DNA from 3 places in the Psychrobacter sp. N25K4-3-2 genome. Region 1 is predicted to be linked to each of the others. Evidence: predicted binding sites of a transcription regulator. Region 1 holds the regulator's gene; each other region holds the start of a gene.

Region 1 (4,916 bases):
GTCGATCAGCATTGTATTGGCAAAATCGATCATGGGATATTGGCATATATTGGCTTGGGGCATGAAGATAGCCTGCAAACTGCCCAACGCATGATCGACAAAATCTTGGCCTATCGTATTTTTGAAAACAATGAAGATCCTGCCAAGGTCGGTAAACTGGATAAAAATGTGCAACAGGTCTGTGGCGGACTGTTGTTGGTGTCGCAATTTACTTTGATGGCAAAAACAGACAAGGGTCGTCGCCCTGACTTTGGTGGCGCGATGGCACCTGATGCTGCTCAAGTGCTGTTTGCACAACTGGTTGATTATGCCAACACTCAGCATCACAATATTGCCACTGGTCAGTTTGGCGCTGATATGCAAGTTGCCAGCGTCAATGATGGGCCCTTAAACTTTTTATTAGAAGTATAAAAATTATCTGTCATCAAGCTGTCATAATTAGTCCGTTTAATAAGTAGAAACGGGCGAGTGTTTATCGCCTCTTTCTGTATCTTGATTTTTTGAATGCTAACTTTTTGAACGCTGATATTTTGACTATAATAATAAGGTTGCCGTATGTACAATGAGCAAATTTTGATCGTCGAGGATGAGCCTGCGATTCGTGAAATGATTGTGATGACGTTAGAGATGGCTGGATTTGATAGCTTGCAGGCTGCCGATGCATCAGAGGCGCATCAGCAAGTGGTTGATCACCGTCCGGCGCTCATATTATTGGATTGGATGCTGACCGGCGAAAAAAGTGGTATTGATTTTTGTCGTATGCTCAAAAACGACGATTTGCTCGCTGAGATACCGGTTATTATGCTAACCGCCAAAAGTGAGGAAGACAGTAAGGTTCATGGTCTTGATGCAGGTGCTGATGACTATATGACCAAGCCTTTTTCGACACGGGAATTGATCTCAAGAATCAAGGCAGTGCTACGTCGTAGTAGTACATTGAGCGCCGATAAGCCTATCGAAATCGGCAAGCTTAGCTTAGATCCCAAAAGCCAGCGCGTAACGGCGGCAGGTCAGCTCATTGATATCGGCCCGACAGAGTATCGGTTGTTGGCATTTTTTATGAGTCATCCAGAGCGTGCGTATACAAGGACACAGCTGCTAGATCAGGTTTGGGGCGGCAATGTCTATATTGAAGATCGAACGATTGATGTGCATATTCGGCGTTTACGTAAATTACTACAGCCTTATGACTGTGCTACGCTGATACAAACGGTGCGCGGTACTGGGTATCGGTTTTCCAGCTTGATTGAATCCAATTAGACCAAGACAGAACAAGTTGTGGCAAGCGTAAAACAACGTAGAAGACAGTAGTAAGGATAACGATGACGATAATGCCGATAAAAAATGAGCAAGAGCAGGTTGCCCAGCACAATACAACAAATCAACTCAAAAAAATCCGCAGTGCCTTACTAGCTCTACGGGATGCGGTCATTTTGCTCAATGATGATGATGGTTTGGAATGGTGGAATCAGGCAGCGGAAGATTTATTGTTATTGCAGTCAAGCAATAAAGGTCAAAGCATTTTTGACTTTATCACCGTGCCTGAATTTCGCCAGTATTATCAGGCTATCACGCCACCGAGCGATGGTGTGCACATGGTGTCATGGCGAGATCCTAAACGTTATCTAAAGTGTGAACTGACGCCTTTCGGTGATGAAAAACTACTGATAATTTATGATGTGACACGCTTGCAGCATTTGGAGCAAATGCGCCGTGACTTTGTGGCCAATGTCTCGCATGAGCTGCGTACGCCATTGACCGTACTGATGGGCTATCTAGAAAACTTCTCCGATCAAGAGGATATGCCCCCGCAGTGGCGGCGTGGTTTTGAGCTAATGACTCAGCAGACTGCCCGTATGAATAGGATTGTGAATGACTTACTGCTGTTGTCTCGCATCGAAATAGAAGAGACGCATGAGCTAAATGATATTGATATGACCAAGTTACTGACGCATATCTATGATGATGCGCAGGCGTATAACCAAGAATATGGTCATACTATTCATTTGCAGATAGACACTTACGATGGACTGTATGGCTCAGAGATGTACTTAACGAGCGCCTTATCCAATTTGGTGATTAATGCTATCAAATACACGCCAAAGGGTGGCAACATCGCTATCAGCTGGACAAAAACATCGGAAGGCTGCCGCTTTGCCGTCGAAGATGATGGTCTAGGTATCGCGCCCCAACATATCGAGCGCTTGACGGAACGCTTCTATCGCATCGATAGCGGACGCAGCCGTGCTACGGGTGGTACGGGCTTAGGGTTGGCAATTGTAAAACATGTCTTATATCAACATGAGGCGCAACTAACCATAGAGTCGGTAGAAGGCAAAGGCTCGACCTTTAGTGCAGTATTTCCTAGCGCTTATGTACGTTCTGCCCATGCCCCTTAATCTTTTTGTAAAAGTGGGTAGGGGTTCACTGCGCTGCCATTGATATAAATACCATAATGAACATGGGTTGGCGTTCCTTTAGCATTACCGCTGTCGCCAACATAGCCAATGATATCACCAGCATTGACCCAGTCATTGGGCACGATGTCGGCATAATCCTCTAGATGGGCGTAATAATGTCCTGCGCCGCCCGGTCCGACCACCACTACCACGCGTCCCCCTAATGTATTTTCGCCAACTTTGCTGACGATGCCTTGCGTCGTAGCTTGTATCGGTGTGCCCCGCGCTGCAAAAATATCGATGCCTTCATGGGAGCGCCCTTGGCTACGTGCTGCGCCCCAAGTGTCGGTTAGATGCTGCTCTGGTAGTGGACTGGGAAGGCTGTTTTCTATGGGCAATGCTTGCTGCAATAAACTCAGTTGCTGCCATTTTGCCACGACAAACGACTGTGTCTGTTGGCTAATGCTAGGTAGTAATTTATCAAATACAAATAACAGCGCTAGTAACACCGTAGCCCTTATTATTAGGCTTAGCAAACGGCTGAATAGTGTTGGCTTTGGTGGTCGATTATTGCCATCTGCTAGCATTGATGTCTCTTATATATCTGATGTAGTTTAAGTTAGTATTATAAAACCCCTATCTTACAAGGTGTGTATAGCATTGTTATCTATGGTTTTTACCCCCATAAATACAAGTACAATAAATAGAGTTTTATCTATTTATTGTTCCTATTCAGCCACGATGGTGCTATTGATGGTTAAATTTTTATGACTGATACTTTTAATCCTACTGACATTTCTACCATGGCTGATACGGCGCTGGTTATCGATACCGAAACCGATCAAGGCCGTGATCCACGACCGATTCAGGTGGCGACTATCAATGTGGCCAGCGGATTTGAATGGATGAAATATTTCAACAGTGGTCGCTCGATATCACCCGTTGTTATCAAAGTGCATGGTATTACGGATGAAGATGTGGCTGGGCTTGAGCGCTTTGATTTGGATCAATTTGAATTGCCCAAGTACTTAATTGGTCACAACGTACGTTTTGATTGGCGGGTAATTGGTAGCCCTTCTTCCAAGCTGATTTGTACCGTGAGGCTGGCGCGCGTGGCCTTCCCAGAATGGAGCGCTTACAGTCAATCTAAGTGTATCGAGCAATTATTGGGCAAGTCTGAGGCGAGCAGAATGACGATAGCCGCTCATGACGCGCTAGGTGACGCCCGTATGTGCTACTTACTTTATCAAGCTTGCTGTGAGCGTCTAGAGATTGCGCCGACTGATTTTGCGGCGGCACATGCTATCTCTAACAAAGCCAATCCCGTGAGCAAGATGCCCTTTGGTAAGTATAAAGGTAAGCTGATTAAAGACGTGCCCATCAACTACGTGAAATGGATGCTCGGTAACATCCATAATATGCAGCCGTCGCTTTATTCAGCATTGACGAAGCGTATTAAGGCAGCAGACGTAGAAAATGCAAAACAGTAAAGCGCATTATCATCTGTTCTATTTTTATTCATGCTCGAAGCTGTAGTTTTGGAAGTTATTGTTGCTGATTTAACCAATCTACCGCCATTTGCCATAACTCAGGTGCCTTGGCATTGGTTCGACCACTAAAATAGCGCATATGACCGATGCTGCTTAATCCAAAATCTTTCGGCTCAAAAAAGCGTTTTTCGACCGGCATCTTTGTATAGACGCGAATCATGTCGTCGATGTTTTTGCTATTCGCAATTTCGTCATCGCTAAAGCCTAACCACAGTGCTGGCATGCGAATGTCATCATAAAAATGCGTGTGAATACTTTTGCCAAAGGCAGTCTTTATATAACCTGAGCCATTGCACCATTCGCGCCACTGACGAGCCACGCCGCGTGGTAGCGGCTCACCCATGCCGATTTTATCTGATGGGGTGTAACCTAATGCAAAATTCGTGACAGGAATGAACGCATCCATAAAACCCATCGCTTTAATTTTATACGGCATGTCCATGTTCTTGATACAACCTGACGAGCAAGCGACATTGAACACCGAGGCGATAGCGTTATAATTGCGCATCAGACCAATCAGCTGACCGCCTGCGCTATGACCGATGAGATGGTAAGACGCATCAGGAAACTCATCTTGCAACGCATCCAGGACGGCTGGCATGTCATGACGACCCCAGCTTATCAGTGAGGCATCACATTTGGCCAAATCGGTTGCTAGTGACTCGCCGATACCTTCGTTGTCAAAGGTCAGGACACCGAAGCCCTGCGCTGCTAGATGGCTCGCAAAGTTATGATAAAACTGACGCTTGATACCAGTGGCAGGCGCTATCATGACGACGGCTTTGACGGATTCTGTAGGGCGATAAACCGTTGCTGCCAACGCTTGATTACGCTCAGTCATGATACTTAGTGAGTAGCTGCCGTTATCGTCGTTGCTTTCATGGTCATTATTAGCGTCGATTGTGTCACCTTGTTGCGTTCTAGAAGATGGCGCATGGTTATTATGCATAAAAATACCTTGATGAGT
Region 2 (4,916 bases), on a different contig from region 1:
TTGACCAAAAAATTGCGCCCGATAATCATCGGCTCAGATTCAGGGTGATTGATGTTGTTGGGAATGATGGCACGTCCAGCAGCCACTTCACTACGCACAAATTCAGGCGTGATAACCGTCGGCGTATTAGCACCAAAGCTCTCTCCGTCATGTTGGCGTATGTCCGTCAAGTCATGCTGCTTTTGGGTTTCGCGAATGGCGATATATTCCATTTCAGGCGTAATAATGCCGCGACGTGCGTAGTACATTTGGGTGACATTGCCTGTTTTACCATCAACATCTTTGGCACGGCGCGGTTTATCAATGTGAGCAAATCGTAAGTTGGCAGTGCTGATATCACGCGCGCGCGTTTGTCCATACTGACTTGATAGACCTGTTAACTGCTCGGTATCTCCGCGCTCGTTTATCCAGCCTTCACGTAGTTTTGGCAGACCTTTGGTGAGGTCGATGGTGGCATTGGGGTCAGTATAAACACCTGAGGTGTCATAGACATAAAACGGTGGGTTTTGCTCCCATTCGTTCTCAGAAACGCCTTGCACAGGGGTAGGATCAAGCGTTATTTCGCGCATCGGTACTTGAATATCGGGTCTTGAGCCTTCGATATAAATTTTACGTGAGGCGGGTAAGATACGGTGTAAGTCGCGGGCATCTTCTTCAAAGCGCGCGTCTGTTTGATGACGATGGGCAGGGGTTTTTAGGGCATCTGCTTTTTTATCCGCTTTGCTGGCAGTCGCGTTGAGCGAAGCATTGGCTGGGATATGAGTTTGAGCAGCTTTTGTGTTCGAGGTAATGTCTGAAATAGTCATATGCTGTCCTAGCGTGTTGGTCTAATAGTATAGGCAACACCGCCAGAATCTGCGGGGGTAAGCATATATGATACGGACAAATTCAATCGTAAAAAAACCTGCTAGCGCTATCAAACCTAAACGTAGTCAGTGATCTTTCGCTGATTGAGGGACGGAACTGATTATTAACGCTATCCACCAGCACAAAAAATACTGGTAGAGGTTGGCGATAATAAAAAGGCATTTCTGCACGCCCTTTGTACTTGTATAACATAGGCTTAAGACTTCCCTGCGTCGGTACTAACCGCATCAGGTTCGGCGGGTGATCTCTCAGCGAATGTATAAAGGCGGCTACTTTAATAAAGCGAATTTAATAAAGCCAGTCTTCAATACACCGCACCCCGAGTCTGTCAGTGTTGTGAATCTTATTCATACTAACAAAATTCTGCACCAACGGCTAATAGTATTTGGCTAATCATATAACAACTTAAGATGGCGTCTGATGGTTTCTATGAGTATGGTTGTATCAGGCTGTTATCTATAAATTATTGATATAATTCGTATTTATTTAAAATATAGCAGTGCTGCCTGAATATTATGTAAAGCGAATGAAAGATTGTGACAACTGTCATCAAACTGTCATAAAGATTTGGCAAGATAGCACGCATATCACAAACAATGCTTTTTCATATCGTTGTTAAACTTCAGGAGTCCTACATGCGTTATTCGTTATTAGCAGTAGCCGTTAGTTGTACATTAATGCTCACGGCATGTAATAAATCAACCGACACGGCAGAGCCCACTGCTGATACTAGCAGTAGCGCTGTTACCACGGCTGAGTCAACCTCTCAAACAGCCTCTTCTGCTACCACAGGTTTTAAATCTGCTGAAAATATCGCCATGAATATCACGGGTGCAGGTGCATCATTCCCGCAGCCTATCTATGCCAAATGGTCTTATGACTACAATGGGGCAACTGGTGGCCAAGTCAACTATCAATCTATTGGTTCATCTGGTGGTATCAAACAAATTCAGTCAAAAACCGTTGATTTTGGTGCTTCTGATGCACCGATGACGCCTGAAGAGCTTGAAGAGTCTGGCCTTATTCAGTTTCCGACAGTTATTGGTGGCGTCGTGCCAATCGTCAACATCGACGGTATAGAGCCGGGCGCATTGAAGCTAGACGGTACGACCTTAGCAGATATTTATTTGGGTAAAATCAGTAAATGGAATGACCCAGCTATCAAAGCTATGAACCCAGATTTGACCTTGCCAGACGCGGCAATCACGACGGTATTCCGCTCAGACGGTTCAGGTACGACTTTTAACTTCACGGACTATCTGGCCAAAGTATCACCAGATTGGAAAGACACGGTTGGTGTTGATAAAACCGTTAAATGGCCGACCTCTGCGACTGGTGCAGGCGGTAAAGGTAATGAAGGCGTATCAAGCTACGTAAACCGTATGAAAAACTCTATCGGCTACGTTGAGTATGCATACGCTAAGCAAAACAAGATGTCACATACGGCATTGAAAAATGCAGCTGGCAACATCGTGCAACCATCAGCTGAGACCTTTGCTGCGGCAGGTGATATTGATTGGTCACAACAAGAAGGCTTTTATAAAGTCATCACCAACTCTGAGACTGACCAAGCATGGCCTATCGCTGCTGCCACCTTTATCTTAGTCCATAAGCAACCAGAGAATCCTCAGCAAGTTGCTGGCGTGTTGAACTTTTTTGACTGGGCTTATAGCCAAGGCGATGACGACGCTATGGCACTAGATTACGTACCATTCTCTGATACGGCAGTGGCCTTGTTCAAAGCAAAATGGAACGACGTAAAAGGTAGCGATGGACAGCCTGTCTATAAACCTGCTCAGTAATTCGATAGTCATTATTTAATAACGATCGAATTACCCTTTCAAACAACTATTCTCCGGTAGTTGTTTGAAAGGTTTTATCACAGCGAATTTAATCGCAAAGCCAATGATACTTATAGCCTCTGATACTTATATCTGTTGAGTTTGTTGTGATAAAACCTGATAAATACGCTCATTTTTTAATCTTATTCTATTGAATGCTGAGACACTTATGACAGACTTAAGGTCCCAACTGGCTAAACAAAAACGTTACGATGCTTTATTCGTTAACTCCACCAAAGCATTTGCCATACTGGTATTGATGTCTCTAGGTGGTATTTTAGTGTCGTTAATTGTCGGGGCTTGGCCAAGTATTCAAGAGTTTGGTCTGGGTTTTTATACCAGCAATAACTGGGACACGGTCGCCAATGAATATGGTGCACTTGCACCCATCTATGGCACCTTAGTGACCTCATTTATCGCCATTCTGATAGCCGTGCCAGTGAGCTTTGGCATTGCCATATTTTTGACCGAAATGTGTCCTGCTTTTCTAAAAAAACCACTTGGTATCGCCATTGAGCTATTGGCTGGTATCCCCTCTATCATTTATGGTATGTGGGGTTTGTTCGTCTTCGCGCCGTTTTTTGGTGATCACATCCAGCCATGGTTTATTGAACACGTCGGGCCTTTACCGATCATCGGTAAACTGTTTGCAGGCGCGCCGATGGGACTGGGGATGTTCACAGCGTCCTTGGTGCTTGCCATCATGATTATTCCCTTTATCGCTGCCACCATGCGCGATGTTTTTTCCGTCGTGCCAGACTTATTAAAAGAATCAGCCTATGGCATGGGCGCGACGACTTGGGAAGTCATGTTCAAGATTATTTTGCCGTATACCAAAGCTGGTGTGGTTGGTGGTGTTATTTTAGGGCTGGGTCGCGCATTGGGCGAGACCATGGCGGTGACTTTCTTGATTGGTAATGCCTTTAATATCAGTCCAAGCCTGTTTACCTCTGGGGTTACGATTACCTCAGCGCTGGCCAATGAGTTTGCCGAAGCGTCTAGTGAGCTGCATCTGGCATCTTTATTACATTTAGGCTTAATCTTATTTGTGATTACTTTCATTGTGCTGTCCATAGCGAAGCTCATGCTCATGCGCATGGATCATAAAGCAGGCAATCGCTAAGCCAACGTTGTATCAGCACGATAGAGATTAATGTTGTCTAAAAAGATTATCTAAAAAGGCTATCTAAAAAGATACGGGAAACGAATGTTATGCCTAATCAAGCTATCAGAGCTACTACCGCATTACCGACGAAGACAAGCTTTGAGGCACGTTATAACAAAAGCCTTTATAACAAGCGTCGTCGTCTGAATAAGCTTGGATTGGGCTTTGCGTTGTCGGCGATGGCGTTTGGTTTATTTTGGCTATTATGGATTTTACTGACCCTGTTCGTTGAAGGTTTTCAAGGATTGGTACAGTTGCCAGTATTTACGGCTGATACCCCGCCACCGATGAGCGCAGGTGGCCTACGCAACGCCATTGTCGGCTCAATCATGTTGGCGTTTTCAGGCTTGTTTATCGGGGCACCGATTGGGCTGATGACCGGTATTTATTTGTCAGAATTTTCTCAAGGCAGTATGCTAGGCAAGGTAACTCGTTTTTTAAACGATATTCTGCTATCAGCACCCTCGATTGTGATTGGTCTCTTTATTTATGCGCTGATGGTCAAAGGCAATAACTTTTCTGGTTGGGCAGGCGCGCTGGCGTTGGCATTAATCGTTATTCCTGTCGTCGTACGCACCACAGAAAATATGCTCAACTTAGTGCCCAATAGCATCCGTGAAGCGGCCTATGCCTTGGGCACACCAAAGTGGCAACTGGTAACCAAAGTCACGATCAAAGCTGCCAAAGCCGGACTGACCACAGGCGTGTTGTTAGCCTTTGCCAGAATCACTGGTGAAACTGCGCCATTACTATTCACCGCGCTGAACAATCAATACTTTAGTACCGATATGGGTAAGCCCATTGCCAACTTGCCCAACACCATTTATCAGTTTGCCATGAGTCCTTATGACAATTGGCATACCTTGGCATGGTCAGCGGCATTACTGATTACCTTGTCGGTACTGATACTGAATATTTTGGCGCGATTTATTGGCAACCGTGGTCACAGCAAATAACAGCTACTAAAAAATCAGGCCTCGTCGATTTTTACTTAAATTTATATCACTTTTCATTGAGTTAGGTTGGATAATATTATGAATGAT
Region 3 (4,916 bases), on a different contig from region 1:
GCCAGTCTTCTAACGCCAACCGTGTTCAAAAAGGCATTCTTGCCATCGACCAGCAGATGTATGACTTTATTGAAAACGAAGTGCTGCCGAAAGTCGGTGTTGATTCAGAAAGTTATTGGTCAGGTTTTGAAAAAGTCATCAAAGAATTTACTCCGCGTAATAAAGCGCTGCTAGAAACTCGTGACAAGATTCAAGCGCAGATCGATCAGTGGCACCTGCAACACCCTGCCAAAGACGGCGAAATTGATTACCCTACTTATAAAGCATTCTTAAAAGAGATTGGCTATCTGTTACCAGAAGGCGATGATTTTAAAGTTAGCACGCAAAACGTTGATGATGAGATTGCTCATATCGCAGGGCCACAGCTGGTCGTGCCAGTCCGAAATGCTCGCTACGCACTCAATGCGACGAACGCTCGTTGGGGCAGCTTATACGATGCTTTGTATGGTACTGATGTCATTAGTGATGATAATGGCCAAGAAGCGAAAGGCGGCTATAATCCGACTCGCGGTGCGGCAGTTGTCGCCTATGCCAAAGCATTTTTAGACGAGCATTTTGCCTTGGCGTCAGGCTCGTATAACGATGTGACCGGATTTAAAGTGGTCGATGGCAAACTTGAAATCGTCCAAGGCGATAGCAGCACTGAGCTAAAAGATACCGCCAAATTTGTTGGTTTCGTTGGTGAGGCTGAATCTCCTACTGGTATTTTATTAAAAAATAACGGCTTACATGCTGAGATTCAAATCGATGCCAATCATCCGGTCGGTAAAGATGACCCAGCAAACATCAAAGATGTACTATTAGAATCAGCGATTACGGCGATTCAGGATTGTGAAGATTCAATCGCTGCTGTCGATGCAGAAGAAAAAGTAGAAGTATATCGCAACTGGCTGGGTCTAATGAATGGCGACTTGCAAGAAACCTTTGAAAAAGGGGGCAAGACCAGTACTCGTAAGCAAAACCCAGACCGCGAATATAACACCCCAGACGGTGGAAAGCTGATCTTACCTGGCCGTTCACTACTATTGATTCGTAACGTTGGTCACTTAATGCAAAACCCTGCAATCTTAGTTGATTTGGGCAATGGTCAAGAACAAATCTTTGAAGGTTTAATGGATGGCTTGATTACGCCACTATTGACGCTCAATGATTTGAAAGGCAAAAATGAGCTATCAAACTCACGTAAAGGCTCGATGTATATTGTGAAGCCAAAAATGCATGGCCCTGAAGAAGTTAAAATGGCCAATGACTTGTTTAACGCTTCAGAAGATTTATTAGGGCTTGAGCGCAACAGCCTTAAAATCGGCATCATGGATGAAGAGCGTCGCATGACGGTTAATTTAAAAGAAGCCATTCGCCAAGCGAAAGAGCGCGTTATCTTTATTAACACTGGTTTCCTTGACCGTACTGGCGATGAGATGCATACCAGTATGAACGCAGGCCCATTTGTTCCTAAAGGTGATATGAAGTCACAAGCATGGCAGCCAGCCTACGAGCAGTGGAACGTTGATATCGGTCTAGAGACTGGCCTGCAGGGTGTTGCTCAGATTGGTAAAGGCATGTGGGCGAAGCCTGATGAGATGAAAGAGATGATGGATACCAAGGCCGCTCATCCTAAGTCTGGTGCGAGTACGGCGTGGGTACCATCGCCAACAGGTGCAACCTTACACAGCATGCACTATCATCAAGTCAACGTCGCTGATGTACAGGACAGCCTAAAATCACGTGAGCGTGCCAGTTTAGACGATATCTTGACCATCCCATTGGCGAAAGACACCAACTGGACAGACGAAGAGAAACAGCAAGAGCTTGAAAACAATGCTCAGGGCATCCTAGGTTACGTCGTACGCTGGGTAAACCAAGGCGTTGGTTGTTCTAAAGTCCCTGACATCAATGACGTTGGTCTCATGGAAGATCGTGCGACCTTGCGGATATCGAGCCAACACATTGCCAACTGGTTGCATCATAACGTCGTGAGCGAACAGCAAGTGATGGATACGATGAAGCGTATGGCAAAAGTCGTCGATGAGCAAAATGCAGGTGATAGTGACTATCAGCCAATGGCAGATAACTTTGAACACTCTTATGCGTTCAAAGCGGCTTGTGATTTGGTGTTTAAAGGTCGCGAGCAGCCAAGTGGTTATACTGAGCCACTATTGCATCAAGCGCGTCTTGACCTCAAAGCAAATGCCTAAAACGATAGGTTAAGTATCATGTTTGCTCATGTAATCTAAGTGCTATTTAAGCCTCTAGGCATGATCAGGCCTTGATGTATCTTACCCGTTTGTGACTGTCATATGTGTCAGAAATATGACAAACAATTCTTTATGAGCGCTATTTATTTATCAATAAGTAGCGCTTTTTTTGGGTCAATGTATCGTATTTATTACCGCCAATTAATATTATCAGTAATGATATTAATTAATGGGTATCGTATCTATTTGAGTCGATAGGGGTTTTTTCATAACGGTTCAAATATGACAAAGCATTTGTTATTCGATAGTAGATGTATCGAAAAAGCAAAAAAAAATGTTGCAAATTATGTCAAAGTTGTTATGCTTGTATTCGAAGTATGAGTTTGGTAACGGATGTTACGCAACGGAGTGATAAAGACCAAAGATTACATGGCAGTTACGTTCTAATCCCAGTCATGTGAGTCATGGTTTTTTTTGTCTTATTGTAGTAGAAATTCGCCACACTTGTTTTAGACCAATCTCGGTAGCCAGTTACACATTATATCTTTGAGGATTTGTGACGATACCATTATGGGCGCCAGCTAATCATAGCTTGCTCATTACTACAATTGTAAAGTGGAGATACCCCATGAAAAAACTACTTTTAGCTACAGCCATCGCAGCCCTATCTGTATCTGCAGCCAACGCAGCACCTACTGTTTATGGTAAAGCTTTCGTTACTGCTGACTATGTAAATGCTGAGCGTGATGGTAACGATGATCAATTCGACGTAGACAGTGATTCAGTACAAATCAACTCAAACATTTCACGCCTTGGTTTTAAAGGTTCTGAAGCAATGACTGCTAACACTGATGTTATCTATCAGTTAGAGTATGGCATTGCCATCGATGGTACTGATGACAATATTGGTCTTAAAAGCCGTGATACCTATCTTGGTCTAAATAACAAGCAATATGGTCAATTCCGCTTTGGTCGTAACTACTCAGTAACTGACTACATCAACAACGTTACTGTTACTGAAGGTTTTTGGGATAATTTAGGTGTTAGTAATCTTGATATGGAAGGCGATGTTCTTGATGCTGTAACTATGGCTGATGGCGGCCGTGTCAATGACTCTATCGTATGGATTGCCCCTAAATACAACGGCTTGCCTTTAGAGCTTGCTCTACAATACGGTGCAGACGAGCGCTTTGTAACTGACAGTGACGACCGTGACAGTGGTTATGGTGCTTCATTAATGTTTGACCAAGGTACAGGCTTCACTGCTGGTGTTGCTTACGAAAAAGACATGAGCCAAGCTGGTGATCTTTTACGTGGTAGTGCTACCGTTGATCTAGGTAAATACATGGCTTATCCAGTTATGTTAGGTGCCATGTATCAAGTAGCTGATTTCGATGGCGGCGATGAAGATGAAAAAGGTCTAATTGTAAGCGCTGAAATGGGTCTAGCTAACTTTGCTCGTCCAGCATCTGTATATGTACAGTACAATGGTACTGAAAACTTGGCTGGTTTTGATAACCGTGATTCAGATCAAGTTGTTGTAGGTGGCAAATATAACTTTAAAGACAACATGATTGCTCATGCTTATGTTGGTAACAACTCTGCTGAAGACAAGAATAGTAATACTGATCTTGACGTATTCGCACTTGGTGGCGGTCTAGAATACTTATTCTAGTATCACACTCAAGTAGATAGTATAAAAAAACTCATCCTTCGGGATGAGTTTTTTTATGCGAAAAAAGAAAGTAGCCCTCCATTGTAATCAGTCTTAAAATAGATAGTTACAGTCATGTAAATTTTGTTCTTTCATCTTACTGTAATATTTGCTTGATAAAGTAGTGTCTAAGCCGTTCTGGTGGCTCGTTATATATCATGGTCTTGGGAGTTTGTAGCAATACCATTGTACATGCCAGTCAATCTTAGCCAATTTATCACTCAAATCGTCAAGTGGAGATACCCTTTGAAAAAATTACTTTTAGCCTCAGCAATTGCAACGCTATCAGTTTCTGCCGTTCAAGCCGCGCCAACGGTTTATGGCAAAGCATTCGTCACTGCTAACTATGTCAACGCTGAGCTTGATCGTCAGTCTATGGATCTGCCTAACGACACTATCAATATTAATGAAGACAGCAGCTCAGTACAAGTCAGCTCGCATTCTTCACGTCTAGGGTTCAAAGGGTCCGAAGCAATCACTGCTAATACCGATGTGATTTATCAATTAGAGTATGGCATCAAGATCGATGACAGCGGTAGCAGCAACATTGGTTTTAAAAGCCGTGACACCTATTTAGGTTTTAAAAATAAAGACTACGGTCAATTTCGCTTTGGTCGCAACTACTCGGTGTCAGATTACGTCAACAACGTAACCGTTAACGAAGGTTATTGGGATAATATCGGCTCAAGCTCTCTTGGTGGTGATGGTACACTGAGTGAAGCGCTTACCTTGACTGATGGTAAGCGTATTAATAATTCAATCGTATGGATTGCACCCAAATACAATGGTCTACCATTAGAGCTTGCCTTACAATACGGTGCTGATGAGTCTTTTGTCTCTGATAGCGATGACCGTGACAGTGGCTTTGGTGCTTCACTGATGTTTGATCCAGGTACTGGCTTTACCGCAGGTGTGGGTTATGACAAAGACATGAGCGTCACAGGTGAGATTCTTCGTGGCAGTGCCAGTGTCGATTTGGGCAAATACATGGCTTATCCAGTGAAGCT

What was found. Region 1 encodes PhoB, which activates phosphate uptake and scavenging genes when phosphate is short. Its sites were predicted from a motif close to TGTCATNAANCTGTCATAA; they were not measured.
Region 2: a site for PhoB is predicted at 1,412-1,430, ahead of pstS (phosphate ABC transporter substrate-binding protein PstS). Genes of this name have one in related genera too.
Region 3: a site for PhoB is predicted at 4,000-4,018, ahead of IOD06_RS03515 (porin). Genes of this name have one in related genera too.

Annotation. Positions count from the first base shown of each region.
Region 1 covers NZ_JADKLX010000006.1:33,007-37,922, reverse strand. Annotated here, with positions in the region: gene dtd (D-aminoacyl-tRNA deacylase) at 1-411, shown strand, start outside; gene phoB (phosphate regulon transcriptional regulator PhoB) at 556-1,260, shown strand; gene phoR (phosphate regulon sensor histidine kinase PhoR) at 1,323-2,399, shown strand; gene IOD06_RS12185 (M23 family metallopeptidase) at 2,396-2,986, opposite strand; gene IOD06_RS12180 (DUF3820 family protein) at 3,167-3,889, shown strand; gene IOD06_RS12175 (alpha/beta fold hydrolase) at 3,945-4,898, opposite strand.
Region 2 covers NZ_JADKLX010000003.1:221,874-226,789, forward strand. Annotated here, with positions in the region: gene thiC (phosphomethylpyrimidine synthase ThiC) at 1-806, opposite strand, end outside; TPP riboswitch at 1,055-1,199, opposite strand; gene pstS (phosphate ABC transporter substrate-binding protein PstS) at 1,503-2,669, shown strand; gene pstC (phosphate ABC transporter permease subunit PstC) at 2,878-3,831, shown strand; gene pstA (phosphate ABC transporter permease PstA) at 3,921-4,829, shown strand.
Region 3 covers NZ_JADKLX010000001.1:891,789-896,704, reverse strand. Annotated here, with positions in the region: gene IOD06_RS03525 (malate synthase G) at 1-2,195, shown strand, start outside; gene IOD06_RS03520 (porin) at 2,824-3,870, shown strand; gene IOD06_RS03515 (porin) at 4,156-4,916, shown strand, end outside.